DNA from 2 places in the Streptomyces sp. NPDC012508 genome. Region 1 is predicted to be linked to the other one. Evidence: predicted binding sites of a transcription regulator. Region 1 holds the regulator's gene; the other holds the start of a gene.
What was found. The regulator HspR, encoded in region 1, represses chaperone genes until heat shock. The targets are predictions, from matches to a motif close to TTGAGNNNNNNNNNCTCAA.
Positions count from the first base shown of each region.

Region 1 (14,541 bases):
TGACCGCGCCCAGGATCAGACCACCGACGACGAAGCCGGCGCCCGTCATCAGTACGTACGGGATCGCCGTCGACAGCGTCGCGCCGATGGCCTCCTCGCGCGCCTGGTCGAAGCCGAAGATCGCCAGCAGCCCGTAGAGGAACGTGACGATCAGCGCCGGGCCCCAGACCGCGTGGTCCCGCATCTGCAGGAACGTCGGCGCCGGGCGCAGCACGATGCCGCTCAGGAGGGCCTTCCAGGGCAGCCGGGGGCCGCTCGGGGCGGCGGCCGCACCGGAGTGGTACGTCGCCGCGTCGCCGTAGGGGTCGTCGTTCACGCTGAACATCTGCGTGTGCCCCGGCGTGTTCGCCGCGTAGTGCTGCTGCTGATGCTGCTGCGCTCCGTGCGGGTCCCCGAAGTACTCCGGCTCCCCGTACCCGCCACCGCCGCCCTGCGGGGCCTGCTGGGGCCACTGCTGCTGCGGGTGGGGCGGCGGGGCCGCGGTGTACCCGTACGGCGCCTGCTGCGGTTGTTGTTGCGGGGGGCGGTTGTCCCGGCCGCGTCCGTTCCTGAATCCAGCCACGCCTTGAACGTACCCGTTTCCGCTGTGTGGGCGCTCCTTTGCCACTGAGCTGTGACATCCCCTAGGGGGCCCCTAGGGGCTTTACGAAGGCGCTCCGTCCTCGGCTCACTGGTACAGGGCCGACGGTCTGCCTCGACATCCGCTCCGTAGCTTTACGGATGTCGCACCGTCACCTCCTGGGCCGAGGGCGCCCCCAAGCCCGCCCCCAAGCCGACCCCCAAGCCCGCCTCCGTCACCACGCCCGACGGGCAGCTCGCCAAGCTCGTCAAGGGTCCCACGGGCCCCGCGTCGTGATCTCCGTGCCCGGCGGGAGGCACCTCGGCACGCTCGGCCTCAGGCACCCCACCGCCACCCACCACGGCTGGACCTACAAGCTCGTCGTCGCCGGCAAGGGGCACGACGCGTTCGTCGTCGTCGACACCCCGAAGCAGGGCGGCAACAGCTGGGTCTACGACTTCCGCGGGCGGCTGATCGAGAAGTACCGGGTCCAGAAGGGTACGAAGTCGACCACCGTCGTGCCGAAGGCCGCCGCGCCGCGGACCGACGTCCCCCGGGGCGCCGTCCCCGAGGGCGCCGTGAAGGCCGGTGCCGAGGACGTCTCCGGCTCCTCCCACGAGGCACCCTCATCGGCGGCGGCGGTGGTCTCGCGGCCCTCGGGGCCGCCGGGCTCGGGTTCGCCCTCCATCACCGCCGCGGACAGCGGCAGGGCTGACGGAACGCAGAAGGGCCGCCCCGCGCATTCTCGCGCCGGGCGGCCCTCCCCTACGTACCTCTTACTCGGCCGAGACCGGCTCCGGGTCGTCCGCCTGGACGTCCTCCGGCTTGGTCTTCACCGAGTCGAGCAGCAGCTGCGCCACGTCCACCACCTGGACGGACTCCTTCGCCTTGCCCTCGTTCTTCTTGCCGTTCACGGAGTCCGTGAGCATGACCAGGCAGAACGGGCAGGCGGTGGAGACGATGTCCGGGTTGAGGGACAGGGCCTCGTCGACGCGCTCGTTGTTGATGCGCTTGCCGATCCGCTCCTCCATCCACATCCGCGCGCCACCGGCGCCACAGCAGAAGCCGCGCTCCTTGTGGCGGTGCATCTCCTGCTGCCGCAGGCCCGGGACGGCCGACATGATCTCGCGCGGGGGCGTGTAGACCTTGTTGTGGCGGCCCAGGTAGCACGGGTCGTGGTACGTGATCAGACCGTCGACCGGCGTCACCGGGATCAGCTTGCCCTCGTCGATGAGGTGCTGGAGCAGCTGCGTGTGGTGGATGACCTCGAACTCGCCGCCCAGCTGCGGGTACTCGTTCGCGATCGTGTTGAAGCAGTGCGGGCAGGTAGCGACGATCTTCTTCGCCGACTTCGGCTTCTTCGTCGACTCGTCCTCGTCGTCCTCGCCGAACGCCATGTTCAGCATCGCGACGTTCTCCTGGCCGAGCTGCTGGAACAGCGGCTCGTTGCCCAGGCGGCGGGGCGAGTCGCCCGTGCACTTCTCCTCGCCGCCCATGATCGCGAACGAGACGCCCGCCATGTGCAGCAGTTCGGCGAAGGCCTTGGTGGTCTTCTTGGCCCGGTCCTCCAGGGCGCCGGCGCAGCCGACCCAGTACAGGTAGTCGACCTCGGTGAGGTCCTCGACGTCCTTGCCGACGATCGGGACCTCGAAGTCGACCTCCTTGGTCCACTCGACGCGCTGCTTCTTCGCCAGGCCCCAGGGGTTGCCCTTCTTCTCCAGGTTCTTGAGCATCGTGCCGGCCTCCGAGGGGAAGGCGGACTCGATCATCACCTGGTAGCGGCGCATGTCGACGATGTGGTCGATGTGCTCGATGTCGACCGGGCACTGCTCGACACAGGCGCCGCAGGTGGTGCAGGACCACAGGACGTCCGGGTCGATGACGCCGTTCTCCTCGGCGGTGCCGATCAGCGGGCGCTCGGCCTCCGCGAGGGCGGCGGCGGGCACACCGGCCAGCTGCTCCTCGGACGCCTGCTCGTTGCCCTCCATGTCCTTGCCGCCGCCGGCCAGCAGGTACGGGGCCTTGGCGTGCGCGTGGTCGCGCAGCGACATGATCAGGAGCTTCGGGGAGAGCGGCTTGCCCGTGTTCCAGGCGGGGCACTGCGACTGGCAGCGACCGCACTCGGTGCAGGTGGAGAAGTCGAGGATGCCCTTCCAGGAGAACTGCTCGACCTGGGAGACACCGAAGACGGCGTCCTCGGCCGGGTCCTCCCAGTCGATCTCCTTGCCCGCGGTCGTCATCGGCTGGAGCGCGCCCAGCGCGGTGGAGCCGTCGGCGTTCCGCTTGAACCAGATGTTCGGGAAGCCGAGGAAGCGGTGCCAGGCGACACCCATGTTGGTGTTCAGCGAGACCGTGATCATCCAGGTGAAGGACGTGACGATCTTGAGCGCCGCGAAGAAGTAGGTGAGGTGCTGGATCGTGCTCAGGTCCAGGCCGTCGAGGAGCGCGATCAGCGGGTACGAGGCGAAGAAGCCCGGCTCCCAGCTCGTCACGTGGTGCTGGACGCCCTCCAGGGCGCGCAGCGTCATGATGCAGAGGCCGACGATCAGGATGACCGCCTCGACGAAGTACGCCTGGCCGGTCTTGGATCCCGCGAAGCGCGACTTGCGGCCCGCCTTGCCCGGGCGGCTCAGCTGCCGGATCACGATGAGGGTCACGATGCCGAGGACGGTCATCAGGCCGAGGAACTCGGTGAAGACCTCGTACGGCAGCCAGTCGCCGATGATCGGGATCAGCCAGTCGGCCTGGAAGAGCTGGCCGAAGGCGTTGACGATCGTGAGCAGCAGCGAGAAGAAGCCCACCGCGACGAACCAGTGCGCCACGCCGACGACACCCCAGCGGTTCATGCGGGTGTGGCCGAGGAACTCCTTGACCAGGGTGATGGTGCGCTGTGTGGGGTCGCCGGTGCGCGTGCCCGCGGGCACGGGCTGGCCGAGCTTCACGAAGCGGTAGATCTGCGCGATGGCGCGGCCGAACAGCGCGACGGCCACCACCGTGATGGCGATCGACACGATGATCGCGGCGAGTTGCATGAGGGGCTCCTCGGGCGGGCCTGCGAGGCGGAGCGCCTGCACTCCCCAGTGTGGCGGAGTCCGGCGCTACTAAGCGGTAACTTATTCAGTCCGTGCTGAGATTACCCCGTCACGGCTCCGCGCTGTAGCGGCGCCTGCGGTGATCTGTGTCGCTCAGGCAAGCCTTGCCGACCGGGTTTCCCCCGTCGTGGAAGCGCTCGCCCCGCGACGCCTGCGGACTGCTGGAAGCGTACGCGCCAGGATGGCCAGATCCATCCCGAGCCAGTGATGGTCCACATAGTGGAGGTCGAGGAGCTCACGTTCCTCCCAGGGAAGATCCGAGCGTCCGCTGATCTGCCACAGCCCTGTCATCCCCGGCCGTACGGTCAGCCTCCGGCGGGACTCGCCCACGCATTCGCGGTGTCCGGGAGTGAGCGGGCAGGGTCCGACGAGCGACATCTCGCCGCGTACGACATGGACCAGTTGGGGGAGTCCGGCCAGCGGACCCTTCGTGCGGAACGTGCGCATCGTGAAGGCCTGTCCGCCCCGGCCCGCGACGGTCCGGCGGCGCATCACCCCGCCTGCTCCGGCCGTCGCGAGTGCGAGGGGGAGGGCGACGGCGGCGAAGAGAGGGGAGAGGGCGGCCAGCAGGGCGAGTCCGCCGAAGAGGTCGAGTGCGCGCTTGGCCGTCATTCCCCACACCCTTTCGAGTGACATTCATGGGATATTCGTGGGATACGCCCGGTTTGCCCGGCAGGGGCATCCCGGACTCTCTCATGACGAAGGGCCCAGAACCGGGGAATGACGCGCCCTGGCGGGCCTCTCGGCGCCTCTTTGAGCGACTCTCAGGGTGAAGAGTTGAGTCGCCCCCGCTCAGGTCTGTTGACGGGTCGGGGATCGTCATGCATCCTTGAGTCAGATCCACTCAAGTCAGTCAGCTGGAGGAATTGAAATGGCACGTGCGGTCGGCATCGACCTGGGCACGACTAACTCCGTCGTCAGCGTTCTGGAAGGCGGCGAGCCCACCGTCATCACCAACGCCGAGGGCGCCAGGACCACGCCGTCCGTCGTCGCTTTCGCGAAGAACGGTGAGGTGCTCGTCGGCGAGGTCGCCAAGCGCCAGGCGGTCACCAACGTCGACAGGACCATCCGGTCGGTCAAGCGCCACATGGGCACCGACTGGAAGATCGAGATCGACGGCAAGAACTTCAACCCGCAGCAGATGAGCGCCTTCATCCTGCAGAAGCTGAAGCGCGACGCCGAGGCGTACCTGGGTGAGAAGGTCGTCGACGCGGTCATCACCGTCCCGGCGTACTTCAACGACTCCGAGCGTCAGGCCACCAAGGAGGCCGGTGAGATCGCGGGCCTCAACGTCCTGCGTATCGTCAACGAGCCGACCGCGGCCGCCCTGGCCTACGGCCTGGACAAGGACGACCAGACGATCCTCGTCTTCGACCTCGGTGGCGGCACGTTCGACGTGTCCCTCCTGGAGATCGGTGACGGCGTCGTCGAGGTGAAGGCGACCAACGGTGACAACCACCTCGGTGGTGACGACTGGGACCAGCGTGTCGTCGACTACCTGGTGAAGCAGTTCGCCAACGGCCACGGCGTCGACCTGGCCAAGGACAAGATGGCTCTCCAGCGTCTCCGCGAGGCCGCGGAGAAGGCGAAGATCGAGCTGTCGTCCTCCACCGAGACGTCGATCAACCTGCCGTACATCACGGCCTCCGCCGAGGGTCCGCTGCACCTGGAGGAGAAGCTCACCCGGGCTCAGTTCCAGCAGCTGACGGCCGACCTCCTGGAGCGCTGCAAGACGCCGTTCCACAACGTCATCAAGGACGCGGGCATCAACCTGTCCGAGATCGACCACGTCGTTCTCGTCGGTGGCTCCACCCGTATGCCGGCCGTCGCCGAGCTCGTCAAGGAGCTGACCGGTGGCCAGGAGGCCAACAAGGGTGTGAACCCGGACGAGGTCGTCGCCATCGGTGCCGCCCTGCAGGCCGGTGTGCTGAAGGGTGAGGTCAAGGACGTCCTGCTCCTCGACGTGACCCCGCTGTCGCTTGGTATCGAGACCAAGGGCGGCATCATGACCAAGCTCATCGAGCGCAACACCACGATCCCGACCAAGCGGTCGGAGATCTTCACGACGGCCGAGGACAACCAGCCGTCGGTGCAGATCCAGGTCTACCAGGGTGAGCGCGAGATCGCGGCGTACAACAAGAAGCTCGGCATGTTCGAGCTGACCGGTCTGCCGCCGGCCCCGCGTGGTGTCCCGCAGATCGAGGTCGCCTTCGACATCGACGCCAACGGCATCATGCACGTGACCGCGAAGGACCTGGGCACGGGTAAGGAGCAGAAGATGACCGTCACCGGTGGCTCCTCGCTGCCGAAGGACGAGGTCGACCGGATGCGCCAGGAGGCCGAGCAGTACGCGGACGAGGACCACCGCCGCCGCGAGGCCGCCGAGTCCCGTAACCAGGGCGAGCAGCTCGTCTACCAGACGGAGAAGTTCCTCAAGGACAACGAGGACAAGGTCCCCGGTGAGGTCAAGACCGAGGTCGAGACCGCCGTCGCCGAGCTGAAGGAGAAGCTCAAGGGCGAGGACACCGCGGAGATCCGTACGGCCACCGAGAAGGTCGCGGCCGTCTCCCAGAAGCTCGGCCAGGCCATGTACGCCGACGCGCAGGCCGCGCAGGCCGCCGGCGGCGACGCCCCGCAGGGCGAGGCCAAGGCCGACGACGACGTCGTCGACGCCGAGATCGTCGACGACGAGAAGCCGAAGGGCGGCGCTGCCTGATGACGGAGGAGACCCCGGGTTTCGAGGAGAAGCCCGACGTCCCCTCCGGCGCCGACGACGCCGCCGAGGCCGCCGAGACCCCCTCCGCGGAGGAGGGCTCGGCGGCCCCGGCCGGGGACGCCGCACAGACGGCCGGTCTGACCGCCCAGCTGGACCAGGTCCGCAGCGCGCTCAGCGAGCGCACCGCCGACCTCCAGCGGCTTCAGGCCGAGTACCAGAACTACCGCCGTCGGGTGGAGCGTGACCGTGTCACCGTCAAGGAGATCGCGGTCGCGGGCCTTCTGACGGAGCTGCTGCCCGTGCTCGACGACATCGGCCGGGCCCGGGACCACGGCGAGCTGGTGGGCGGCTTCAAGTCGGTCGCCGAGTCGCTGGAGACGGTGGCCGCCAAGATGGGGCTGCAGCAGTTCGGCAAGGAGGGCGAGCCCTTCGACCCGACGATCCACGAGGCCCTGATGCACAGTTACGCACCGGACGTCACCGAGACGACCTGCGTGGCGATCCTGCAGCCTGGGTACCGGATCGGCGAGCGGACCATCCGGCCCGCGCGCGTGGCGGTGGCCGAGCCCCAGCCCGGGGCGACGCCGGCCGCGAAGGAAGAGAAGTCGGCAGACGAGGAGAGCGGTGGCCCCGAGGAGGGCTGACGCGAAGATCGTCCGAGAGGAGGGACGTCGATGAGCACGAAGGACTTCGTCGAGAAGGACTACTACAAGGTTCTCGGCGTCCCCAAGGACGCCACCGACGCCGAGATCAAGAAGGCGTACCGGAAGCTCGCCCGCGAGAACCACCCGGACGCCAACAAGGGCGACACGAGCGCCGAGGCGCGCTTCAAGGAGATCTCCGAGGCGAACGACGTCCTCGGCGACCCCAAGAAGCGCAAGGAGTACGACGACGCCCGCGCGCTGTTCGGCAACGGCGGCTTCCGGGCCGGCGGTCCGGGCGCGGGCGGCTCGTTCAACTTCGACCTGGGTGACCTCTTCGGCGGCGCCCAGGGGCCCGGTGGCGCGGGCGGGGCCGGCGGCTTCGGCGGCGGCCTCGGCGACGTCTTCGGCGGACTGTTCAACCGGGGCGCGGGCGGCGGCGCGGGGACGCGTACGCAGCCGCGTCGCGGTCAGGACATCGAGTCCGAGGTGACGCTCAGTTTCACCGAGGCCGTGGACGGTGCGACGGTGCCCCTGCGGATGTCCTCCCAGGCGCCCTGCAAGGCCTGTTCGGGCACCGGCGACAAGAACGGCACGCCCCGCGTGTGCCCGACCTGTGTCGGCACCGGCCAGGTCTCGCGCGGCGGCAGCGGCTCGTTCTCGCTCACCGACCCGTGTGTGGACTGCAAGGGGCGCGGTCTGATCGCCGAGACCCCCTGCGAGGTCTGCAAGGGCAGCGGGCGGGCCAAGTCCTCCCGCACCATGCAGGTCCGCATCCCCGCCGGGGTCTCCGACGGGCAGCGGATCCGGCTGCGCGGCAAGGGCGCTCCGGGCGAGCGCGGCGGGCAGAGCGGCGACCTGTACGTCGTCGTGCATGTCGACGCCCACCCGGTCTTCGGCCGCAAGGACGACAACCTCACCGTCACCGTGCCCGTCACGTTCGACGAGGCGGCGCTCGGCGGCGAGATCAAGGTGCCGACGCTGGGCGGCCCGGCGGTGACGCTGAAGCTTCCGGCCGGCACCCCCAACGGCCGGACGATGCGCGCCCGCGGCAAGGGCGCGGTCCGCAAGGACGGCACGCGCGGCGATCTGCTGGTGACGGTGGAGGTCGCGGTGCCCAAGGAGCTCGACGACAAGGCCCGCGAGGCCCTCGAGACGTACCGTCAGGCGACGGCGGGCGAGGACCCCAGGGCAGAGTTGTTCCAGGCCGCGAAGGGAGCTTGACCCGATGGACAGCCGACCGGGACGCAGCCGTAATCCGTACGAACTGACCGACGAGACGCCGGTGTACGTCATCTCGGTCGCGGCCCAGCTGTCGGGCCTGCACCCCCAGACGCTGCGTCAGTACGACCGCCTCGGTCTGGTCTCGCCCGACCGTACGGCGGGCCGGGGCCGGCGCTACTCGGCCCGTGACATCGAACTGCTCCGTACGGTGCAGGCGTTGTCGCAGGACGAGGGCATCAACCTGGCGGGCATCAAGCGCATCATCGAGCTGGAGAACCAGGTCGCGGCGCTCCAGCAGCGTGTCGCCGAGCTGTCGGCGGCCGTCGAGGGCGCGGCGTCGGCGATGCGCCAGCGCGAGGCGCAGGTGCACGCCTCGTACCGGCGCGATCTGGTGCCGTACACCGACGTCCAGCAGGCGAGCGCGCTGGTGGTGTGGCGCCCCAAGCGCCCCGAGTAGTCCCCCTGGTTCCCCGCTCCTTCGGCGAGGCCCCCTCCGGTTCCACGGAGGGGGCCTCTCCGTATGTCCGTACGGCCGGTGTCTGTACGGGCGGTGTCTGTACGGGCGGTGTCCGTACGGCCGGTGTGCGTACCGTCCGGCGTTACGGGATCAGTTCGGCGACGATGTTCGTCGCCGTGTCCCACCAGGGTGCCCCGCCGGTGCCGAAGGCGGCGGCGAGGGCGGTGCCGACGGCCCGGTCCAGCGGCTCGGGTTCCGTGCCGGACGCCCACTCGGCGTCCACGCGGCCGTCCCCGGAGGACTCCAGGGTCCCCAGGGGGCGTCCGTCGCGCAGCAGCCGGCTCTCGACGTACGAACAGGGCACGAGCCGGTAGCGGGTGCCGGAGACCACGGCGTCGACCCGGTACGAGCGCCGCAGGAGCCGCCCCCGGCCGGGCCGGATGCGTGCGGGCGCGCCGTCGACGGTGAGGGTGAGCCGTGCCGCGCGCCGGGTGCCGATGGGGATCAGCGGCTCGGGTTCGTCGCCGGGGGCCCGTACGAGCTCCACGGTGGGCATGTCGTGCCCGGAGACGCGCAGGGTTCCCGAGGGGCCGTCAAGGTCGATCTGTACGTACACGTTCAGTGTTCCTGCTCCAGGATTCCGGACTGGGCGATGAGGTAGCCGAGCTGTGCCCGGCTGCCGCTCCCGAGGGCGGAGGCGAGCTTGGCGATATGGGCCCGGCAGGTCCGGACGTTCATGCCGAGCCGGCGGGCGATGGCCTCGTCGACGTGGCCCTCGACGAGCAGCTTGGCGATGGAGCGCTGGATGCCGCTGATGCCGTCCAGCGGCGGCTGGTAGGTGACCGGGTTGTCCAGGGGGATGGCCTGGAGCCAGAACTGCTCGAAGACGCCCACGAGGTACTCGACGAGCCCGGTGTGGCGCAGCTCCAGGGCGACCTGGCGGTCCCGGCTCGCGGGCACGAAGGCGACCTTGCGGTCCACGATGATGAGCCGGTCGATGATCTCCTCGAGCGTGCGGACCTCGACCTCGGGGCCGATGCGTTCGAGATAGGCCAGGGTGATCGGCTGGTGCCGGGCGGTGTGCTGATAGAGCGTCCGCATCCGGATGCCGCGGCCGAGCAGGGGCCTGACGCGGCGGAGGGCCTCGCCGAAGGTGTGGGCGCTGCGTCCGCTGCCGGGCTGCACGGTCAGCAGCTCGGAGGAGCATTCGGCCACCACGCGGTCCAGGGAGGTGTTGATCCTGGTGAGGCCCTCCAGGACGGTGATCGCGTGCGTGGTGGTGGGGTCCTGCACGCTGACCGACATGAATGGCTCGAACGCGTCGGAGAGTTCGATGCTGAGACGTCTACGCTCCTGGATCTCCTTCTCGATCGGGAGCAGGAGACGGGCCAGAGCGGCCGAGGGGGGAACCGGCCGGAGCCACTGCACGTCGTCAGGGTCGGGCCGCAGGAGATCGAGGTCCATCAGGCAGGGCGTCGACTCGATGTCCGACCGGGCGATACGTCCCGTACGCAGGGCCTCTTTATAGACCCGTGTGCCCGCTTCGCACAGCTCGGCGTGCGTATGAGGATGCCCCGTTTTATCCGGTTCTATTCGCATATGTACACCCCCAGGCTTTTCCGATACAGGAACATGATGCATTGAGCCAGTGGTGGAAACGTGAGGAGTGAGCCATCGTCGTGCCTGCGGGGGAGCAGGAGATACACACCAAGTGAGGTTGCTCGGTCATGGCCAAGAAGCTCATACGCACCGTAGTTGGTGTCGCGTTCATAGCTGCTGCCGCGGTCGGCGCGGTGGCAGCCACCGATGATCCGGGCTGGGGCCTCGCTCCGCAGCAGGTCGTCGCCAAGGCGGGCGACCCGGGCTGGGGCGCAGCGCCGGCCGACTCCGACCCTGGTTGGGAGTCCGTGCGGGCATGACGGTTCCCGAAGATCCTCGATTCCGGCGTGAGATGGCGGCCGCTTACCGCTCCGGGTGGCATTTCATCGACCTCGTCACAGCCGTGCCGCACGGTGGCGATTCGTTGATGGTCACCCTCTTCGGTGAGCCGATCATCATCACGCGCGGGGACGATGAGGATATTCGCGCCTACCGATGTCTCCGGAAGCCCCGTGGCGCCCCGCAGCCCGTCCGCTGTGCCATCCGGTACGGCATGATCTTCGTCAATCTCGACCAGCGGGACCACCAGCTCGTCGAGCCCGAAACCATCACCGCCACCCCCCGCAGTGCCTGAGCGGTTCCCCCGTCGTTGTAGATCGCTCAGGTGCTTCCCCCACACAGCGGCGCCATCGCGGACCTGAAACGCGATGGCGCCGCTGTGCTGTGCCCGGACAGTTCCAGCCGGGCTGCCTTCGGCCCGGAATCCCTCGGCCCGGAAGGCTTCGGTCCGTAAGCGCGCCGACGAGCACGCCACCGGATCAGGCCCGGCCCATGGCCCGCGTCAGCGCGATCTCGATGACCACCCGGTCGGGGTTCGGGGCCGGCGTCCGGCCGTAGCGCGTCGCGTACCGCTCGACCGCGTCGGCGACGACGTCCGGCTCCGTACGGATGCGGGCCACGCCCTCCAGCGTCGCCCAGCGCCCCTTGTCCACCTGGCAGACCGCCACGCGCGCGCCGTCCGGGCCCGCCGCCAGGACGTTGGCGACCTTGTGGCTGTGCTTGTTGGTGATGACCCGGGCGATGCCGTTCTCGCCGCCCTCGGGGTCGTACGTCACCCCCACTGCCACCACGTGCGGCGTGCCGTCCGCGCGCGGGGTCGTCAGGGTGGACATGTGGTACTCGCGCCAGAAGCTGAGATACGCGTCGTCGGGGTTCCTCGGGTCAGTCGCCATGCCCGGAACCTACCCGTGGCGGCGGTAGGTGCGACACCTTGAGCGGAATGGACTCAACTTTGTGTACGCTGGATGAGTCATGGACCGTGTGTAGCCGGACGTCGAGGAGGAGACAGCGCACGTGGACGCCGAACTGACCAACAGGAGCCGGGACGCGATCAACGCGGCCAGCAGCCGTGCCGTGTCCGAGGGCCACCCCGACCTGACCCCCGCGCATCTGCTGCTCGCGCTTCTGGCCGGTCAGGACAACGAGAACATCACCGACCTGCTCGCCGCCGTCGAGGCCGACCAGGCCGCTGTACGGTCCGGAGCGGAGCGGCTGCTCGCCGCCGAACCCAGCGTGACCGGCTCCACGGTCGCGCCGCCGCAGCCCGACCGTGAGCTGCTCGCCGTGATCGCCGAGGCCGCCAAGCAGGCCAAGGAGCTCGGGGACGAGTACCTCTCGACCGAGCACCTGCTCATCGGGATCGCGGCGAAGGGCGGAAAGGCGGGCGAGGTGCTGGCCCAGCAGGGGGCCGGCGCGAAGAAGCTGCTGGACGCGTTCGAGAAGAGCAGGGGAGGACGCCGGGTGACCACAGCCGACCCGGAGGGTCAGTACAAGGCACTGGAGAAGTTCGGTACGGACTTCACGGCCGCCGCGCGCGAAGGGAAGCTGGACCCCGTCATCGGGCGGGACCAGGAGATCCGGCGCGTCGTCCAGGTGCTTTCCCGCCGCACCAAGAACAACCCGGTCCTCATCGGCGAGCCCGGCGTCGGCAAGACCGCCGTCGTCGAGGGGCTCGCGCAGCGGATCGTGAAGGGCGACGTCCCCGAGTCCCTGCGCAACAAGCGGTTGGTCTCGCTCGACCTCGGCGCGATGGTCGCGGGCGCCAAGTACCGCGGCGAGTTCGAGGAGCGCCTCAAGACCGTCCTCTCCGAGATCAAGGCCAGCGACGGCCAGATCATCACCTTCATCGACGAGCTGCACACGGTCGTCGGGGCGGGCGCCGGCGGAGACTCGGCCATGGACGCCGGCAACATGCTGAAGCCGATGCTGGCCCGCGGCGAGCTGCGTATGGTCGGCGCGACGACCCTCGACGAGTACCGCGAGCGGATCGAGAAGGACCCCGCCCTGGAGCGCCGCTTCCAGCAGGTCCTGGTCGCCGAGCCGAGCGTCGAGGACACCATCGCGATCCTGCGCGGACTCAAGGGCCGGTACGAGGCCCACCACAAGGTCCAGATCGCCGACTCCGCCCTCGTGGCCGCCGCCACCCTCTCCGACCGGTACATCACCTCCCGCTTCCTCCCCGACAAGGCCATCGACCTCGTCGACGAGGCGGCCTCCCGGCTCCGGATGGAGATCGACTCCTCGCCCGTCGAGATCGACGAGCTCCAGCGCTCCGTGGACCGGCTGCGCATGGAGGAGCTCGCGCTCAAGAACGAGTCCGACGACGCCAGCAAGCAGCGCCTGGAGAAGCTCCGCCGAGACCTCGCCGACCGCGAGGAGGAGCTGCGGGGGCTGACCGCCCGCTGGGAGAAGGAGAAGGAGTCCCTCAACCGCGTCGGCGAGCTCAAGGAGCAGCTCGACGAGTTGCGCGGCCGCGCCGAGCGCGCCCAGCGCGACGGCGACTTCGACACCGCCTCCAAGCTGCTCTACGGCGAGATCCCGGCGCTGGAACGCGAGCTGGAGGAGGCCTCCGAGGCCGAGCAGGAGGTCGCCAAGGACACCATGGTCAAGGAGGAGGTCGGCCCCGACGACATCGCGGACGTGGTCGGCTCCTGGACCGGCATCCCCGCCGGCCGCCTCCTGGAGGGCGAGACGCAGAAGCTGCTGCGCATGGAGGACGAGCTCGGCAGGCGGCTCATCGGCCAGACCGAGGCCGTACGGGCCGTCTCCGACGCCGTACGCCGTACGCGCGCCGGGATCGCCGACCCCGACCGTCCCACCGGCTCGTTCCTCTTCCTCGGCCCGACCGGCGTCGGCAAGACCGAGCTGGCGAAGGCCCTCGCGGACTTCCTCTTCGACGACGAGCGGGCCATGGTCCGCATCGACATGTCGGAGTACGGCGAGAAGCACTCCGTCGCCCGGCTCGTCGGCGCGCCTCCCGGCTACGTCGGCTACGAGGAGGGCGGCCAGCTCACGGAGGCGGTGCGCCGCCGCCCGTACAGCGTGGTGCTGCTCGACGAGGTGGAGAAGGCCCACCCGGAGGTCTTCGACATCCTGCTGCAGGTCCTCGACGACGGCCGGCTCACCGACGGCCAGGGCCGGACGGTCGACTTCCGCAACACCATCCTGATCCTCACCTCCAACCTGGGCAGCCAGTACCTGGTCGACCCGCTGATCGGCGAGGGGGAGAAGAAGGAGCGTGTCCTGGAGGTCGTGCGGTCCTCCTTCAAGCCGGAGTTCCTCAACCGGCTCGACGACCTGGTGGTCTTCTCGGCCCTCGACAAGACCGAGCTGGGGCGGATCGCGCAGCTCCAGATCGACCGGCTGGCCAAGCGGCTCGCCGAGCGCCGGCTCACGCTGGAGGTCACGCCCGCCGCGCTGGAGTGGCTGGCCGACGAGGGCATGGACCCGGCGTACGGCGCCCGCCCGCTGCGCCGCCTGATCCAGACGGCCATCGGTGACCGGCTCGCCAAGGAGATCCTCGCGGGCGAGGTCCGCGACGGCGACACGGTCCGGGTGGACCGCTTCGAGGACGGGCTGATCGTGGGCGCGGCGCAGTAGAGCGTCGCGGTCAGGTGTCGAAGGCCAGCAGATGTACGAGGGCGGACTCGCCCTCGTACGTCACCCTCACATCGACCGCGACCGGGCCGTCCGGCTCGGCCTCACCGTCGTACTGCACGTTCAGGCACAGGTCGTGGTCGCAGAACTGGGGCTTGCCGGGTTCCGTGCCCGGGTAGGTCCCGGCTAGCCACTGCGCCGCCTCGTGGCGCGGCATCCGGAAGTCGGCCGTGACCTGGGTGTCCAGCCAGCTGGCCGTGGTGCACCGGGGCTCCACCGCACTCTTCGGCAAGGTCGCCTGTGCCCATCTCATGGCG
Region 1 covers NZ_JBIBEO010000004.1:474,363-488,903, forward strand. The annotation lists gene ACFY8U_RS16490 (Yip1 family protein) at 1-562, opposite strand, end outside; gene ACFY8U_RS16495 (hypothetical protein) at 1,011-1,247, opposite strand; gene ACFY8U_RS16500 ((Fe-S)-binding protein) at 1,336-3,591, opposite strand; gene ACFY8U_RS16505 (sugar transferase) at 3,745-4,263, opposite strand; gene dnaK (molecular chaperone DnaK) at 4,523-6,367, shown strand; gene grpE (nucleotide exchange factor GrpE) at 6,367-7,011, shown strand; gene dnaJ (molecular chaperone DnaJ) at 7,042-8,232, shown strand; gene ACFY8U_RS16525 (heat shock protein transcriptional repressor HspR) at 8,237-8,689, shown strand; gene ACFY8U_RS16530 (hypothetical protein) at 8,832-9,305, opposite strand; gene ACFY8U_RS16535 (helix-turn-helix transcriptional regulator) at 9,308-10,288, opposite strand; gene ACFY8U_RS16540 (hypothetical protein) at 10,417-10,608, shown strand; gene ACFY8U_RS16545 ((2Fe-2S)-binding protein) at 10,605-10,922, shown strand; gene ACFY8U_RS16550 (pyridoxamine 5'-phosphate oxidase family protein) at 11,107-11,520, opposite strand; gene clpB (ATP-dependent chaperone ClpB) at 11,642-14,227, shown strand; gene ACFY8U_RS16560 (hypothetical protein) at 14,238-14,541, opposite strand, start outside.

Region 2 (14,541 bases), on a different contig from region 1:
CCAGGGCCGCCAGCGTCAGCGCGAGCCCCGGCAGCAGCCAGGCCGCGGCGCCCGGCACGCCGGTGACCGGCGGCAGCACCGCCCCGGCCGCGGTCAGCACCGGCACGCACACCCCGAGCACGGCCGCCGCCCGGGTGAGCAGCAGGCGCAGTCCGCCGGAGGGGGTCGCCACGCCGATCTCGTACATCGGGTCCGCGTGGCGTCCGTACGAGACGGCCACCCCGGCGAGCGGCAGCACCGGAGCGAGGGCGAGCAGCGCCGGCCGTGCGCCCCGGAACCCGGCGCCGTACGCGAGCCCGACCGCGGCGGCGACCACGACGAGCAGCGCCACCACCCACGCTCCGCGCAGCGCGGGGCCCACGGCCCACAGCAGGCGTGCCCCACGGGAGGCGGGGGAGAGGGCGGGACCGCCCGCGCCCAGGCCCGGGCCATCGCTCGGGCGCGCGCCCGCGCCCAGGCGCCGGGGCGCGGTGGCCGGCTCTGCGCGTACCGTCGCCAGGAGCGAGGCCCGGACGTCGGCGAGGGTCGGACCCGATCCCCCCGCCCGGACTGCGGCGGAGACGCGGACCGCGCAGTCCCCGCACACCTCGACGTGCTTCTCCAGGGACCACGCGTCGGGCTCGGCCGCCGCACCCGACGCGTACCGGTGGGCCAGTGCATCGGTCACGTGCCACGGCGCGGTCATGCGGTGCCTCCCAGGGCGTGCGGGCCGAGGGCGGCACGCAGTTCGCGACGGGCCCGCAGGGCGCGGGTCTTCACCGTCCCCTCAGGTATCCCGAGCAGCCGGGCCGTCTCACGGGTGGTCAGGCCGTCGACGACGGTGGCCCGCAGGACCTCGCGGAGCTCGGGCGAGATCCGGTCGAGCGCGGCGCCGACGTCCCCGTACTCCAGGCCCGCGAGCACCCGGTCCTCCGCGGAGGGGGCGGGGGCGATCGGTTCGGGGGCCGGGCGCTCCGCACGGGCCCGGGCGCGTTGCGCGTCGACCAGGCGGCGCGCGGCGACGACCCAGAGCCAGCCCCCGGCCTCACCCCGGCCGCGGTGGGAACCGGCGGACCGCCAGACCGTGACGAACGTGTCCTGGAGGACCTCCCGTACGGTCTCCTCGTCCGCGCAGCGCCGGGCCAGCCGTGCGTGCAGCCATCCCGCGTGCCGGTCGTACAGCACGGCCAGCGCCTCGGTGTCCCCGCGGGCGACGGCGCGCAACAGCGCCGAGTCGTCCCGCTCTTCTGCCCGTTCGGGGCGCAACAGTCTCACGCCCCCTCTATCGCTCGGCGGACGGTAGCCGGTTCACGCCGTGGCCGGGGGTGGGGGCGAAGACGGGCCTCAGCAGGGTCCGTTCGGGGCCCGGCCGGGGTTCGATCGGGGTTCGATCGGGGTCCGGTCCGGGGTCGATCGAGGGGCCGGGGACGGTGCCGGTTCGCCGGGGACGGTGCCGGTCCGTGGCCGGGTGGGGGTCAGGGGCCGGTCGGAGGGCCGCCCTCGGGGAGGGCCGAGAAGACGCGCTGCAGGGCGGGAGGGCGCTCGCCGTCCGCGGCGACGACGACCCGGTAGCGGTGGGTGAAGACGTACTGGAACCCGTCGCGCACCGGCTGCCCCGTCGGGCGCGTGGGCACCTTCGCGTAGGCAGGATCCTCCAACGCCGCGCGCAGCTGGGCCACTTCGGCGGCGGTCATCCGGCCGGTCCGCGGTGACTCCGTGCCGGACCGGGTGGTGTAGCTGCCGTCGTAGTGGACGATCAGCTGGTTGCGGACCCCGGCCAGCCCGCCGTTGACGTTCACCTCGACGAGGACCTCGCGCGGACCGGGCTCATGGTTGTTCTTGACGGTGCCGTTGGTCCCGGTCGGCACAGGGGGCACGGTGACGTCGCCCGTCCCCGGGGGTGTCGGCTGCGCCGTCTCCTCCTGGGCCGCGACCGGCCCCGGCGGGGTGCCCTGGTCGCCGCAGCCCGTCAGCGCCAGTGCCGGAACCAGTGCCGCCGACGCGGCCCAGAGCCTCGCGTTACCACCCTTGAGCGTCATGGACACGATCCTGCCCTCACCCGATCCGGTTGACCAGGGCCGCGTGTACGGCATCGATGCGGGGTCCGTGCTGCCCGCCCCGTACCGCCAGGTCGACGGCGTCCACACACGCCCGGCACCGGTCGAAACCTCGTTCAGCCCGCCGCCCGCCGCCCGCCGCCCGCCGCCCGCCGCTCCCCCCGCCGGCCGCCCCTCGCCGCCCTCGCGGGGACGCCGCACGCCGCGCACAACACCGCGCGCTCCTACGCGTCCCGCACGATCCCCGTCAACGGGCACGTGTGACGCCAGCCCAGCGTGTCGTACAAGGCCAGGCCGTCCCGTGTCGCCGAGAGGACGCCCGTCGCCGCGCCCGTCTGCGCGGCCGCCGCCTCCAGGGTGCGCATGACGTTCGCGCCGAGACCGCGGCGGCGGTGGCCGGGGTGCGTCTCGATCTGGTCGGCGACCGCCGTCGCCCCCGTCGGGGCGATCTGGCCGCGGGCCGCGAGCGTGCCGTCCGGCGCCACGATCCGGACCCGGATCACGCCGTCCCGGGTCTCCGTCGTCCGCGCGTACCCCTCCGGAGCCGGCGGCCGCGCGCCCGCGTCCAGGGGCTTCCACATCATGTAGCCCGGGTCGTCCGGGACGGTCCACCCCGGGGTGATCCACTCCGCGACCTCCTCCGGTCCGGCCATCACCTTCAGCCAGGCGTGCGGCTCGGTGATCTCCTGGCAGAGCTTGCCCACGGACACCGCGTCCGGCGCCGGAAGGACGTGCCGGAAGACATGCGTCGGCAGGCCGACGTCGATCCGCCAGCCCCAGGGCTGGACGACGGCGGGCGGGGTGCCCCGCGAGACGGTCCAGCCCTCCACCCACGCAGAGGTAATAGCCATAGTGTCCATGGAGGCATTACATGTCCATGGCTGCGCCCTGCGCCAGAGTGATCGCTCAGAGCGAACAGCCCTCGGGGAACATCCACGGGCTCACGTGCATTGAGTCCACATAGCTCAACTTGACTGCCGAAGGGGAGATCATGGCTTCGACGTCCTCACCGCTCACTCTGCCTGTGCTGCCGCTCGACGACGAGGTCGTGCTGCCCGGAATGGTGGTGCCGCTGGACCTGTCCGACAACGACGTACGCGCCGCGGTCGAGGCCGCCCAGGCCGCCGCCCGTTCCGGGGCCGGTAAGCCCAGGGTGCTCCTCGTGCCCCGGGTCGACGGGACGTACGCCGCCACCGGCGTCCTGGGCACCGTCGAGCAGGTCGGACGGCTGTCCGACGGCGACCCCGGCGCGCTCATCCGTGGCCGTGGCCGCGTCAGGATCGGCGCGGGTACGACCGGCCCCGGCGCCGCTCTCTGGGTCGAGGGCAGCGCCGTCGAGGAGACCCTGCCCGACCCGCTGCCCGGCTCCGTGACCGAACTGGTCAAGGAGTACAAGGCGCTGGCCACCAGCTGGCTGAAGAAGCGCGGCGCCTGGCAGGTCGTGGACCGCGTCCAGCAGATCGACGACGTCTCCGCCCTCGCCGACAACTCCGGCTACTCGCCCTTCCTCACCCTTGAGCAGAAGGTCGAGCTCCTGGAGACCGCCGACCCGGTGGCCCGGCTCAAGCTCGCCACCGCCCAGCTCCGCGAGCACCTGGCCGAGCAGGACGTGGCCGAGTCCATCGCGAAGGACGTCCAGGAGGGCGTCGACAAGCAGCAGCGCGAGTTCCTGCTGCGGCGCCAGCTGGATGCCGTACGCAAGGAGCTGCGCGACCTCAACGGCGAGACGGACGGCGACGAGTCCGACGACTACCGGGCGCGCGTCGAGGCCGCCGACCTGCCCGAGAACGTCCGTGAGGCGGCCCTCAAGGAGGTCGAGAAGCTGGAGCGGTCCAGCGACCAGTCCCCGGAGGGATCCTGGATCCGCACCTGGCTCGACACCGTCCTCGAACTGCCGTGGAACGAACGGACCGAGGACCAGTACGACATCCAGGGCGCCAAGGCGATCCTCGACGCCGAGCACGCGGGCCTGGAGGACGTGAAGGAACGGATCACCGAGTACCTGGCGGTCCGCAAGCGGCGCGCCGAGCGCGGCCTCGGGGTCGTCGGCGGCCGTCGCGGGGGCGCCGTCCTGGCCCTGGTCGGCCCGCCCGGCGTCGGCAAGACGTCGCTGGGCGAGTCCGTCGCGCACGCGATGGGACGGAAGTTCGTCCGGGTCGCACTCGGCGGCGTACGGGACGAGGCGGAGATCCGCGGCCACCGGCGTACGTACGTCGGCGCCCTGCCGGGCCGGATCGTACGGGCGATCAAGGAGGCCGGGTCGATGAACCCGGTGGTCCTGCTCGACGAGATCGACAAGGTCGGCTCCGACTACCGCGGCGACCCCGCGGCCGCGCTCCTGGAAGTTCTGGACCCGGCGCAGAACCACACCTTCCGCGACCACTACCTGGAGGTCGAACTCGACCTCTCCGACGTCGTCTTCCTGGCGACGGCGAACGTCCTCGAGGCCATCCCGGAGGCGCTGCTCGACCGGATGGAGCTGGTGCGGCTCGACGGCTACACGGAGGACGAGAAGGTCGTCATCGCCCGCGACCACCTGCTGCCCCGGCAGCTGGAGCGTGCGGGCCTGGAGCCGGGCGAGGTGGTCCTGGAGGACGCGTCGCTGCGGAAGCTGGCGGGCGAGTACACCCGTGAGGCGGGTGTACGGAACCTGGAGCGGTCCATCGCACGGCTGCTGCGGAAGGTCGCGGCGCAGCACGAACTGGGCGACCGGGAGCTGCCGTTCACGGTCGGCGTGGCCGACCTGCGCGGGCTGATCGGGCGTCCGCACCACATCCCGGAGTCCGCCCAGGACCCGGCCGAGCGCCGCACGTCGGTGCCGGGTGTGGCGACCGGCCTGGCCGTCACGGGCGCGGGCGGTGACGTCCTCTTCGTGGAGGCGTCGCTCGCGGACCCGGAGACGGGCGCGGCCGGCCTGACCCTGACGGGCCAGCTGGGCGACGTGATGAAGGAGTCGGCGCAGATCGCTCTCTCCTTCCTGCGTTCGCACGGCGCGGAGCTGGAGCTGCCCGTGACCGGTCTGAAGGACCGGGGCGTGCACATCCACTTCCCGGCCGGCGCGGTTCCGAAGGACGGCCCGAGCGCGGGCATCACGATGACGACGGCCCTGGCGTCGCTGCTCTCCGGCCGGCTCGTCCGGACGGACGTGGCGATGACCGGTGAGGTGTCGCTGACCGGCCGGGTCCTCCCGATCGGTGGCCTGAAGCAGAAGCTTCTGGCGGCCCACCGGGCGGGTATCACGACGGTCGTGATCCCGAAGCGGAACGAGGCCGACCTGGACGACGTCCCCGCGGAGATCCTGGAGAAGCTGGAGGTCCACCCGGTGACGGACGTCCGCCAGGTCCTGGAGATCGCCCTCGCCCCGGCGGAGGTGACGGTGAGCGCGGCCGCGTAAGCGGTTCCGCCGCGTAAGCGGTTCCGGTGGTGCGCCGGGCGACGTCGTACGCCGCTCCGGTCGCACCCGTCCCGATGGCACGAGAAGCGGGGCGCCCCTGTGGTGGGGGCGCCCCGCTTCTCGTCGCCCGGCAGTCCCGCGCGCCCCGCCGACCGTGACGCTCACCCCATCGTCTTCGGGGAGACGACCACCGGGTCCGGTTCGGTCACCGTCGGCCTCCCTCTCTCTCGTACGGCCCGACGCGCACTCTCTCGCGCCACGGTCAAGGAGTCGGGCGCGGCGGGAACATCGCCGGAGGGTGCTCCGTTGACGTTCTGCCTGCCACTCGCAACGCCGACCAAGGAGTGCCTTGACCGAGACCTCGCCGACCAGTCCCACCGTGCCCGCGCTCCCCTCGCTCGCCGCCCAGGCGGAGCGGCTGATCGAGCTCGGGGTGCACGAGCTCGCGGAGATACCGGCGGACGAGCTGCGCGCCTTCGCCGCGGGCGCCGGCGGCGGACGGGAGGACGCCCTGCTCGCCGTCCACCCCGACCGCGTGCCCGCCTCCGCCCTCGCGCCGCTGCTCCGCCGCGACGACAAGCCCGGATTCGTCGTCGTCGACATGCCCGACGTCGACGACTTCGCCCCGCTCGACACCGTCGAGCTGCCCGATGCGCCGCTCTACCTCGTCTCCGGTGTCGACCGAGGCGACCACATGTCCAACTGGAGCCCGGACGAGGCGCTGCCCGCCCTGGCCAAGGAGGACCGGACCCCGCTGCTGCTCAGCGAGGGCATCCACTGGGTCCTCCAGCAGCCGGCGGCTCTGGAGCGCAACCTCTGCTTCATGACCATCGGCTCCCGGCTCCGCAAGGCGAACGGCGCCTTCGACGCACGCACTCCGGCGATCTGGATCAGCAACGGCACCGGGCGGGACGGCCGCGAGCGGCGCAACGCCCCGAAGGTCGGCTGGTGCTGGTGGAACAACCGGCACACCTGGCTGGGCTTCGCCTCCACCACGGGCCGCGGAGTCTGACCGAGGGGGTCGTCGGCCGTCTAGGGGCGTTCCGTGTGGACCGGTTCGGCACCGACCGCAGGACCTCGCCTTCGCTTGGGGCCCAACGGCCGCGTGCCGGCCTGCCGCACCGTTACGACGCGTTCCGCCGCCGCGTCAGGAGCAGGCTGCCCGCCCCGAAGGCCGCCAGTGCCCCGGCGCCCGCGAGGGCCAGCGGGAGCGGCGACGGGGACGTCTGCGCGGCCTCGGCCGAGAGCGCGGGGGCCTGCTCGTCACCGCCGTGACCCGCGTGGCTCACCGTCGAACGGTCGGCGCCCGCGGCGATCTTCGCCTCGCTCGGTGCCGTGCCGGCCACCTTCGCCGTCGTGCCGTAGGTGACGTCCGAGCAGCTGTAGAAAGCCTCCGGGCTGTCGTTGCGCTGCCAGACCTTGTAGACGATGTGGCGGCCGGTGCGCGCGGGCAGGGTGCCGGTGAAGTTGTAGTAGCCGTCCGCCGAGGTGCGCGGGGTGGCGTAGGTGGCGACGGGGGTCGCGTCCAGGTCCGACCACTTCAGCGGCTTCGTGGGGTCGAAGCCCTGCTTGGTGATGTAGACCGTCATCGTGCCGGAGTGCGCCGCCGTGACCCGGACCTTGAAGTCGAAGGAGCCCGCCCCGACCGCCGTGGCCGGCCAGTCCGTCCGGGCCCAGTCCAGCGCGCGGTACTTCTCGCGGTTGGCCGAGCAGAGCTTGCCGTCGGGGATGACCACCTGGTGCTGCCCGTTCGCGTTGGCGATGTTCACCTCGTTCCAGTCGTAGAGCGGCTGGGTGCCGGAGTCGGCGACGAGGTCCTTGCAGACCTGGGAGTCCGGGGACTCGGGCCCCTCCGCGTAACAGGCCGCCACCCGGCTCACCGGGTTGAAGACGGCTCCGTGCGCGCCCGCGACGGACGGGGTGAGGGGGATCAGCGCGGCCGCGGACAGGGTGACGGCTGCGGCGGTGCGGCGGTACGAGGACGGCATGTCGAAGCTCTCTCTCGTGCGTGGGGGAGGACGGAACGAGCAATGAGCGGGTGGCGTACGGAAGTTGAAAGCCGCACGCGTCGCCCAAGAGACTCGCATTGGTCCATACCAATCGGCAAGAGGGGGGAGCGAGAAAGGCGGAGGGGGTGGGCGGCACAAGCGAAGGCGGCCTCCCGGACGCGCCGCCGCGCACCTGGGAGACCGCCGAACGCCGAACCGTCGAACCGCCGACGGCCGATTGCCGGTCGCCGATCGCCGAACCGACGACCGCCGAACGAAGGCGAAGGCCGGCTCAGCCGTTCGCCAGCGCCTGTACGCGCGAGAGATCGCCGTTGAAGCGGTTGTGGTCACCGACCGTCGGGCCGGTCGAGGTGTACTGCCACATCGTGTAGTACGGCCAGCCGGCCGGGAGCGTGCCGACGGTCGAGGCGTACCGCGCGATCCACAGCGGGTTGCTCGCGCCGAAGCCGGCGTAGTTGCCCGTGCACTGCGTCCACCAGCTCGTCGCCGTGTAGATCACCGCGTCGCGGCCGGTCCGCGCCTTGTAGCGGTTGAGGAAGTCGCGGATCCACGTGACCATCGCCGACTGCGACTTGCCGTAACAGGTCGCGCCGTACGGGTTCCACTCGATGTCCAGCGCGCCCGGCAGGGTCCTGCCGTCCCGGGACCAGCCGCCGCCGTTGTTGACGAAGTAGTCGGCCTGTGCCGCGCCCGTCGTCGTGTCCGGGGTGGCGAAGTGGTACGCGCCGCGGATCATGCCCACGTTGTACGAGCCGTTGTACTGCTGCGCGAAGTAGGGGTTCTTGTAGTAGGTGCCCTCCGTCGCCTTGACGTAGGCCCACTTCACCCCGCTGTTCCACAGTGTCGACCAGGCCACGTTCCCCTGGTGGCTGGAGACGTCCACGCCTTCGGTCTGGGCGGCCCGGGGCGTTCCGGGCGTGCCGTCGCGGCCGTCGTGCTCGATGACGCCCATGCCCATGTGGGCGGAGCCGCGTGGGGGAACGGCGTCGGCGTCGGCCGCGCTGGCCGGGCCGGAGAACATGAGGGGCAGGAGGAGGGCCAGGGCCGCGAACGCGGCGGCTAGGGTCTTTCCGGATCTGTGCACGGGCATTGCGTGCCTCCGAAAGGCTCGGTGGGGGAGCGTGCCGGGACAGTCCTGGTGTGGACATGTCACCGATGACGCTACGCACGTAGACCGGTTCGGTGGAAGGGGGTCCGGGTGCTGCCGTTGGTCTACTCCTGCGAAATACTGAAGGAGCTGCGGCGATGGCCGCGGACGGAAGAAACTTTCAGCGACCGGAAAGCGTGCGAGGGGTGCTGACGTGCACGGAAGCGGTACGGGGAGTGAAGGCGAGCCCATGACGAGGAGTGGTGTGGACCAGGAATTCCTCGCCTTGGAAAGGGAACTGGCGGTCTTTCTGCGCCGCGCCCGCGCCCAGTCCGGCGAGATGGCCCGCGAGGTCCACCCCGAGCTCGAATCCTCCGCGTACGGACTCTTCGTACGGCTGGACGACACCGGCCCCCAGCGTGCCACCGAACTCGCGGGCTACTTCGGCGTCGGCAAGGCGACCATGAGCCGTCAGCTCCGCGCCCTGGAGGACCTCGGACTCGTCGCCCGCGACCCCGACCCGGCGGACGGGCGCGCCTCGCTCGTCCGGCTGACGGAGGAGGGGCGGCTCCGCTTCCGGCGGGTCCGGGACGCGCGGCGCGGGCGGTACGTGCGCAAGCTCGCGGACTGGGACCGCGGCGAGGTCGCCGAACTGGCCCGCCTGCTCCACCAGCTGAACACCCGCGCAGAGAACTGAGCCCTCGGTCGAGCCTCGACCGCCACGCAGTCGGTCGAGCCTCGACCACCGGGCACTCGGTCGAGCCTCGACCACCGGGCACGCGGCCGGGCACCCTGCCCGGCCCCGGGCCCGGCCCTCCGCCGAACACCCTTCAGAGGACCGCGTACACCGCCGTCGCGTCGTCGTGGAGCTTCCAGCGCAGGGGCCCGCCCGCTGCCGCGTCGGCCACCTCCAGCGAACGGACGCGCGCCAGCAGCCCGTGCGCGCCCTCCTTCCCGAGCACCTCCATGCAGGCCGCCCAGTCGCCCTCCCCGAACAGCTCCACCCAGCGCGCCGCCCCGTCCGTGAGCGCCGCCAGCGCCCGTACGGTGCTCCGGGGCGCCGTCCCGGTGACCGCCCGCCGCGCCACGTCCGGGTCGGCCGCGGCCGTGAAGAAGCCGCCCTCCTGGTTCCGCAGCCGGTCCGTCGCCTCCAGCGAACGCCGGATCCCGTCCGGGATCAGGTCGAGCCGGCCGTCGAGCACGGCCCGCGCGGACCCGTCCGGCGCCCCCAGGAGAAGCACGGCGTCCGACAGGACCAGGTACTCGACGGTCGCCGCGTCCCAGCGCGCCATCGCCACGGTCGCCTGGGGCGTACGTACGTGAGAAAGGTCACAGCTGTCCCGGTGGGCCTCCGCGGTGCGCCGGATTGCCTCCGCCAGGATTCCGGGCAGCGGCATGTCGCGTCGCGAAGCGGACAGTTCGGTCAGCGCGCCGCCGAGGCGGGCGGTGAACCACGGCACGCCGTGCACACAACCGTCATCGCCGGCCGGCGGTGTCACCCCGTCCAGGACCACCACCGTCCCGCCCCCGCCGGAGGCAGGTAGAGCGGCGGCCGCCCAGTCCTCATTGGGGCGTTCGGGGCGGCCGGGGAGGGTGACGACTTCGGTGCGCATGATCCCCAGTCTGCCTCCGGCCGACGGGGTCCGCACCGCGCCTTCACGGCGTCTCCATAGGGTCGAACGTGGCCTGTACCAAGCGTTCCAGGGCCGTACGAGAGGCGGAAGCGGAGCCTCCGGGAAGCTGCGGGCGGGCATCCTGCCAAAGCCCGCGCGGAAGATCCAACCGGCGCACCGCACGGGCGCGCGGCGGGCTCCGCGTGGAGTTGTTCCCCAACTCAGGAGTGTTGTTCACTCGTTCGGGTGGCCGAGCGGCCGATGCGCGTCCCCTTCCCAGAAGCGCTGGAATGGTCGGAAGCCGTACCAGGGGTGGGGGCGCTCCATCACGTGACCGGTCGTCACCTCTGCTTCATGGGCGGACGAGTCGAGAATGCGAGCACCGGTGCAGAAGAAGCGGCCTCGGAGCAACAACGGCACGCGGAGCCAGGCCCCCGGTGACCCGCTGAACACGGGCGGCACCCCGGGCCCGACTGCCGTACCCGCGCCGACGCCCCCGGGCCCCGCCTCCGTACCGGCGACCACGGCCCCCGCCGCGGCCCCCGCCCCGGCGAAGAAGGGCCGCCCCAAGCGCGTCCGCAACCGCCTCGTCGCCGGTGTCGCCCTCGTCGGGGTCACCGTCCTCGCCGCCGGCGCCCCCGCGGTCCTCACCGCCTCGGGCGAACTGACCGACTCCCAGAGTCTGGTCACCCTCGCCGAGCTCGACCGCCAGGCAGTCACCCTCGCGCACTCCCTCGCCGACGAGCGCGACGAGGTCGTCGCGTACGTCGCCGCCGGTCGTGACGAGCAGCAGGGCGACAGCGACGAGAAGCGGCAGGTCACCAGCACGCGATCCACCCGCGTCGACCGCCAGATCGACGAGATCCGGCCCGCCGCCCCGGCCGAGCTGCGCCGTGACCTCGCGGGCGTGCCCTCCATCCGCCGTACCGCGCTCACCGGCAAGGGCACCGCCCTGGAGGCCCACAAGGCGTACACGGACGTCATCGCCAAGCTCCAGGCCCTCGCCGACGAGCTCGCCGAGCAGACGCCGGCCCGCGCCGCCCAGGACACCCGGGCGCCCGCCTCCCTCGGCCGCGCCGTCGAACAGGCCTCCGCCACCCGCGGGCTGCTCCTCGCCGCCCTGGCCGTGCCCCAGCCCGAGTCGAGCGGTGTCACCTACGACCCGGTCACCGGCACGTACGTCCCCATCAAGGCGGAGGGCGCCGACGAGGCCGACCGGACCCGCAACGCCCTCACGGCCGCCGCCCAGCAGGCCCGGGTCCGTGAACTGGCCGCCCTCGCCGACTTCGACCAGGCCGCCTCCAGCACCGGACGCGACTCCCTCGCCGCCACGGTCACCGGCCCCGACGTCAAGAACGCCGAGCGGCTCCTGGCCCGGCTCACCGACCAGCCGGAGCTCGGCAAGTCGGAGCGCAAGACCGACCCGGAGAAGCTGGAGGCCGCGCTCTCCGCCCGTGTCGAGCAGATGCGCGGCGTCGAATCGGCCCTCGCCGCCACCCGCGTGGAACGCCTCTCACAGCTCCGCGACGACGACGTCACCGCCCTCGAAGTACGCATCGCCTTCCTCGGCGGCTGCCTCCTGGTCGCGATCGGCATCTCCACCTACGTCGCCCGCAGCCTCACCCGCCCGCTCGCCGTCGTGCGCATCGGTGCCGCGCGCCTCGCCGCCGCCCCGGAGCCGGAGACCGAGGAGCCGGTCCGCTTCACCGGCCGCAACGACGAGTTCGCCCAGGTCGTACGGTCCCTCAACACCCTCCAGGGCAAGCTGGCCGACCTCGGCCGGCGCACCGCGCAGCTCGACAGCGAGCGCGCCGACCTCACCGGGTCCCGCGAGGCCCTCACCGCCGAGCTCGCCGCCCAGCGCGCCGAACTCCAGGGCCACACCGCGCTCCTCACCGCCGAGCTCGAACGGCTCCGGCACAGCGTCCACCACACCTTCGTCAACCTCTCGCTGCGCAGTCTCGGCCTGGTGGAGCGCCAGCTCGGCGTCATCGAGAAGCTGGAGGAGCGCGAGCAGGACCCGGAACGGCTCGCCACCCTCTTCAAGCTCGACCACATGGCGACCGTCATGCGCCGCCACAGCGAGAACCTCCTCGTCCTCGCCGGCCACGAGCACGTCCACGGCCACCCCGGGCCGGTCCCGCTCGTCGACGTGCTGCGCGCCGCCGTCAGCGAGATCGAGCGGTACGAGCGGGTCGCCATCCAGTCCCTGCCGCCGCACGCCCAGATCGCCGGCTTCGCCGCGGACGACCTCAGCCATCTGATCGCCGAACTCCTGGAGAACGCCACCTCCTTCTCGCCGCCCGACACCCAGGTCCAGCTCTCCGGCTGGCTCCTGGAGTCCGGCGAGGTCATGCTCTCCGTCCAGGACGAGGGCATCGGCATGACCGAGTCCCGGCTCACCGAGCTCAACGCGCGCCTGGCCGAGGCCGACCCGGCCGATGTCGCGGGGGAGGGGCTCGGCATCCGCGTCGCCGCCCTGCTCGCCGCCCGTCACGGCGTACGGGTGCAGCTGCGGGAGCAGAAGCAGGGTGGCATCGCGGCGGTCGTCGTCCTGCCGCTCCCGCTGCTCCCGAAGGCCCCGCCGGCCGCAGGTCCGCCGGCCGTCCCGGTCGCGGGCGAGGCGCCCACGCTGAACCTCCCGGGCTCGGTCGCCGAGGCCAACTCCAACACCCTGCCGTCCCGCACCCGGGACCCGCTCGTCGAGGCCGCGGAGCGCGCTTTCGAGGCGGCTGCGGGGGAGACGCGGACGGCTCCGGAGGCTGCCGAGGGTGCGGAGGCTGCCGAGGCGGCCCCGGAGCAGGCCGAGTCCGCCGTGCCGGCCCAGTCCGCAGTGCGGGCCGAGTCCACGGTGCCGACCGAGCCCGCCGCGCCCGCCGCGCCCGCCGCGCCCGCCGAGCCCGTCGCGCCCGCAGAGCCCGCCGAGGCCGCCGAACCGACCGTCGCCGAGACCACCCTCCAGGTCCGCCTCCCCGCCCCGCCCGCGGAGCCCGACGCCCACGAGCGCGCCGCCGAGGAGACCGGTGACGGCGTCCAGCGCGTCACCGACAAGGGCCTTCCCAAGCGCACGCCGAAGATCGTCCAGCAGTCCGACACCTCGCCCGCACCTCGTACGGGCGGTGTGGACGCCGAGGCCCTCCGCCGCCGGCTCGGCGGCTTCCACCAGGGGGCCAAGGCGGGCCGCCGGGACGTGGAGGCCGAGATCGGCGCGGAGACCGAGACCAGCACCGACAGCACGAAGGCCGCGACCAGGGCCGAGACCGAGGCCGAGACCGAGAACGCGGCCGTGGACACCGCGCGTACCGAGGAGAAGACGGGGGACACAGTCGAGGAGGCACGCAGTTGACTGCGACCGGAACATTCGGACTGAGCAGGGAAGCCCGCAATCTGCACTGGCTGCTGGGCAACCTCGTCGAGGAGGTGCCCGGGGTCCGCTCGGTCGCCGTCGTCTCCTCCGACGGACTCCTGCTGCTCTCGTCCGACCCGGCGGTCCAGAACGCCACGCCCGCCGAGGACCGGCCGACCGGCCCGCGGGGGTCGAGCGCGGACCTCGCCACGATCGTCTCCGGCATCGGCAGCCTCACCGTCGGCGCCGCCCGGCTGATGGACGGCGGCGGTGTCAAGCAGACGATGGTGGCGATGGACGAGGGCAGCGTCTTCGTCATGTCCATCAGCGACGGCTCGCTGCTCGGCGTGCACGCCGAGCCGGACTGCGACATGAGCGTCGTGGCGTACCACATGGCCCTCTTCGTCGGCCGTGCCGGACATGTACTCACCCCCGAACTCCGCAGCGAGCTGCGCAAATCGATGGAGAGCACCCAGTGACGTCTGTGCCGTCGGTCTACCACGCCTACAAGCTCCCGGTCCGGGGTGAGGGCCGCCGCCCCGCGCGCGTACGCCCGTACTCCCTCACCGGCGGCCGTACCCGCTTCGGTCACGTCCTGCTCGTCGAGACGTTCGTCGCGGCGCTCGAAGCCGCGCCGGAACGGAAGGTCCTGACGGACGGCGGCCCCGGCGCCCGCGGGCTCATGCCGGAGATGCGGGCCATCGTCGAGATCTGCCGACGGATGCGTACCGTCGCGGAGATCTCGGCGCTCCTGAAGATGCCGCTGGGCGTCGTCCGGGTGCTGCTCAGCGACCTGGCCGACCAGGGAAAGATCCGTGTGTACGGGACCGGTCACGGCACCGGCCAGCCCGACCGCGCGCTCCTCGAAAGGGTGCTGAGTGGACTCCGCCGTCTCTGAAGCCGCTGCCCCGGCGTCCGCCGGAATCCCCGCACAGCCCGTACCCGCCGGTGTCGGCACCGAGGACGGCGCCCAGGACTGGCAGCTCGACCACACCCGCGCCCCCATAGCGACCAAGGTCGTCGTCGCGGGCGGGTTCGGCGTCGGCAAGACGACCC
Region 2 covers NZ_JBIBEO010000007.1:34,404-48,944, forward strand. The annotation lists gene ACFY8U_RS23800 (zf-HC2 domain-containing protein) at 1-685, opposite strand, end outside; gene ACFY8U_RS23805 (RNA polymerase sigma factor) at 682-1,254, opposite strand; gene ACFY8U_RS23810 (hypothetical protein) at 1,455-2,018, opposite strand; gene ACFY8U_RS23815 (GNAT family N-acetyltransferase) at 2,261-2,896, opposite strand; gene lon (endopeptidase La) at 3,028-5,430, shown strand; gene ACFY8U_RS23825 (DUF5701 family protein) at 5,780-6,442, shown strand; gene ACFY8U_RS23830 (lytic polysaccharide monooxygenase) at 6,555-7,418, opposite strand; gene ACFY8U_RS23835 (lysozyme) at 7,711-8,529, opposite strand; gene ACFY8U_RS23840 (MarR family winged helix-turn-helix transcriptional regulator) at 8,777-9,223, shown strand; gene ACFY8U_RS23845 (hypothetical protein) at 9,357-10,139, opposite strand; gene ACFY8U_RS23850 (nitrate- and nitrite sensing domain-containing protein) at 10,513-13,485, shown strand; gene ACFY8U_RS23855 (roadblock/LC7 domain-containing protein) at 13,482-13,964, shown strand; gene ACFY8U_RS23860 (DUF742 domain-containing protein) at 13,961-14,383, shown strand; gene ACFY8U_RS23865 (ATP/GTP-binding protein) at 14,364-14,541, shown strand, end outside.
Region 2: a site for HspR is predicted at 2,987-3,005, ahead of lon (endopeptidase La). Genes of this name have one in related genera too.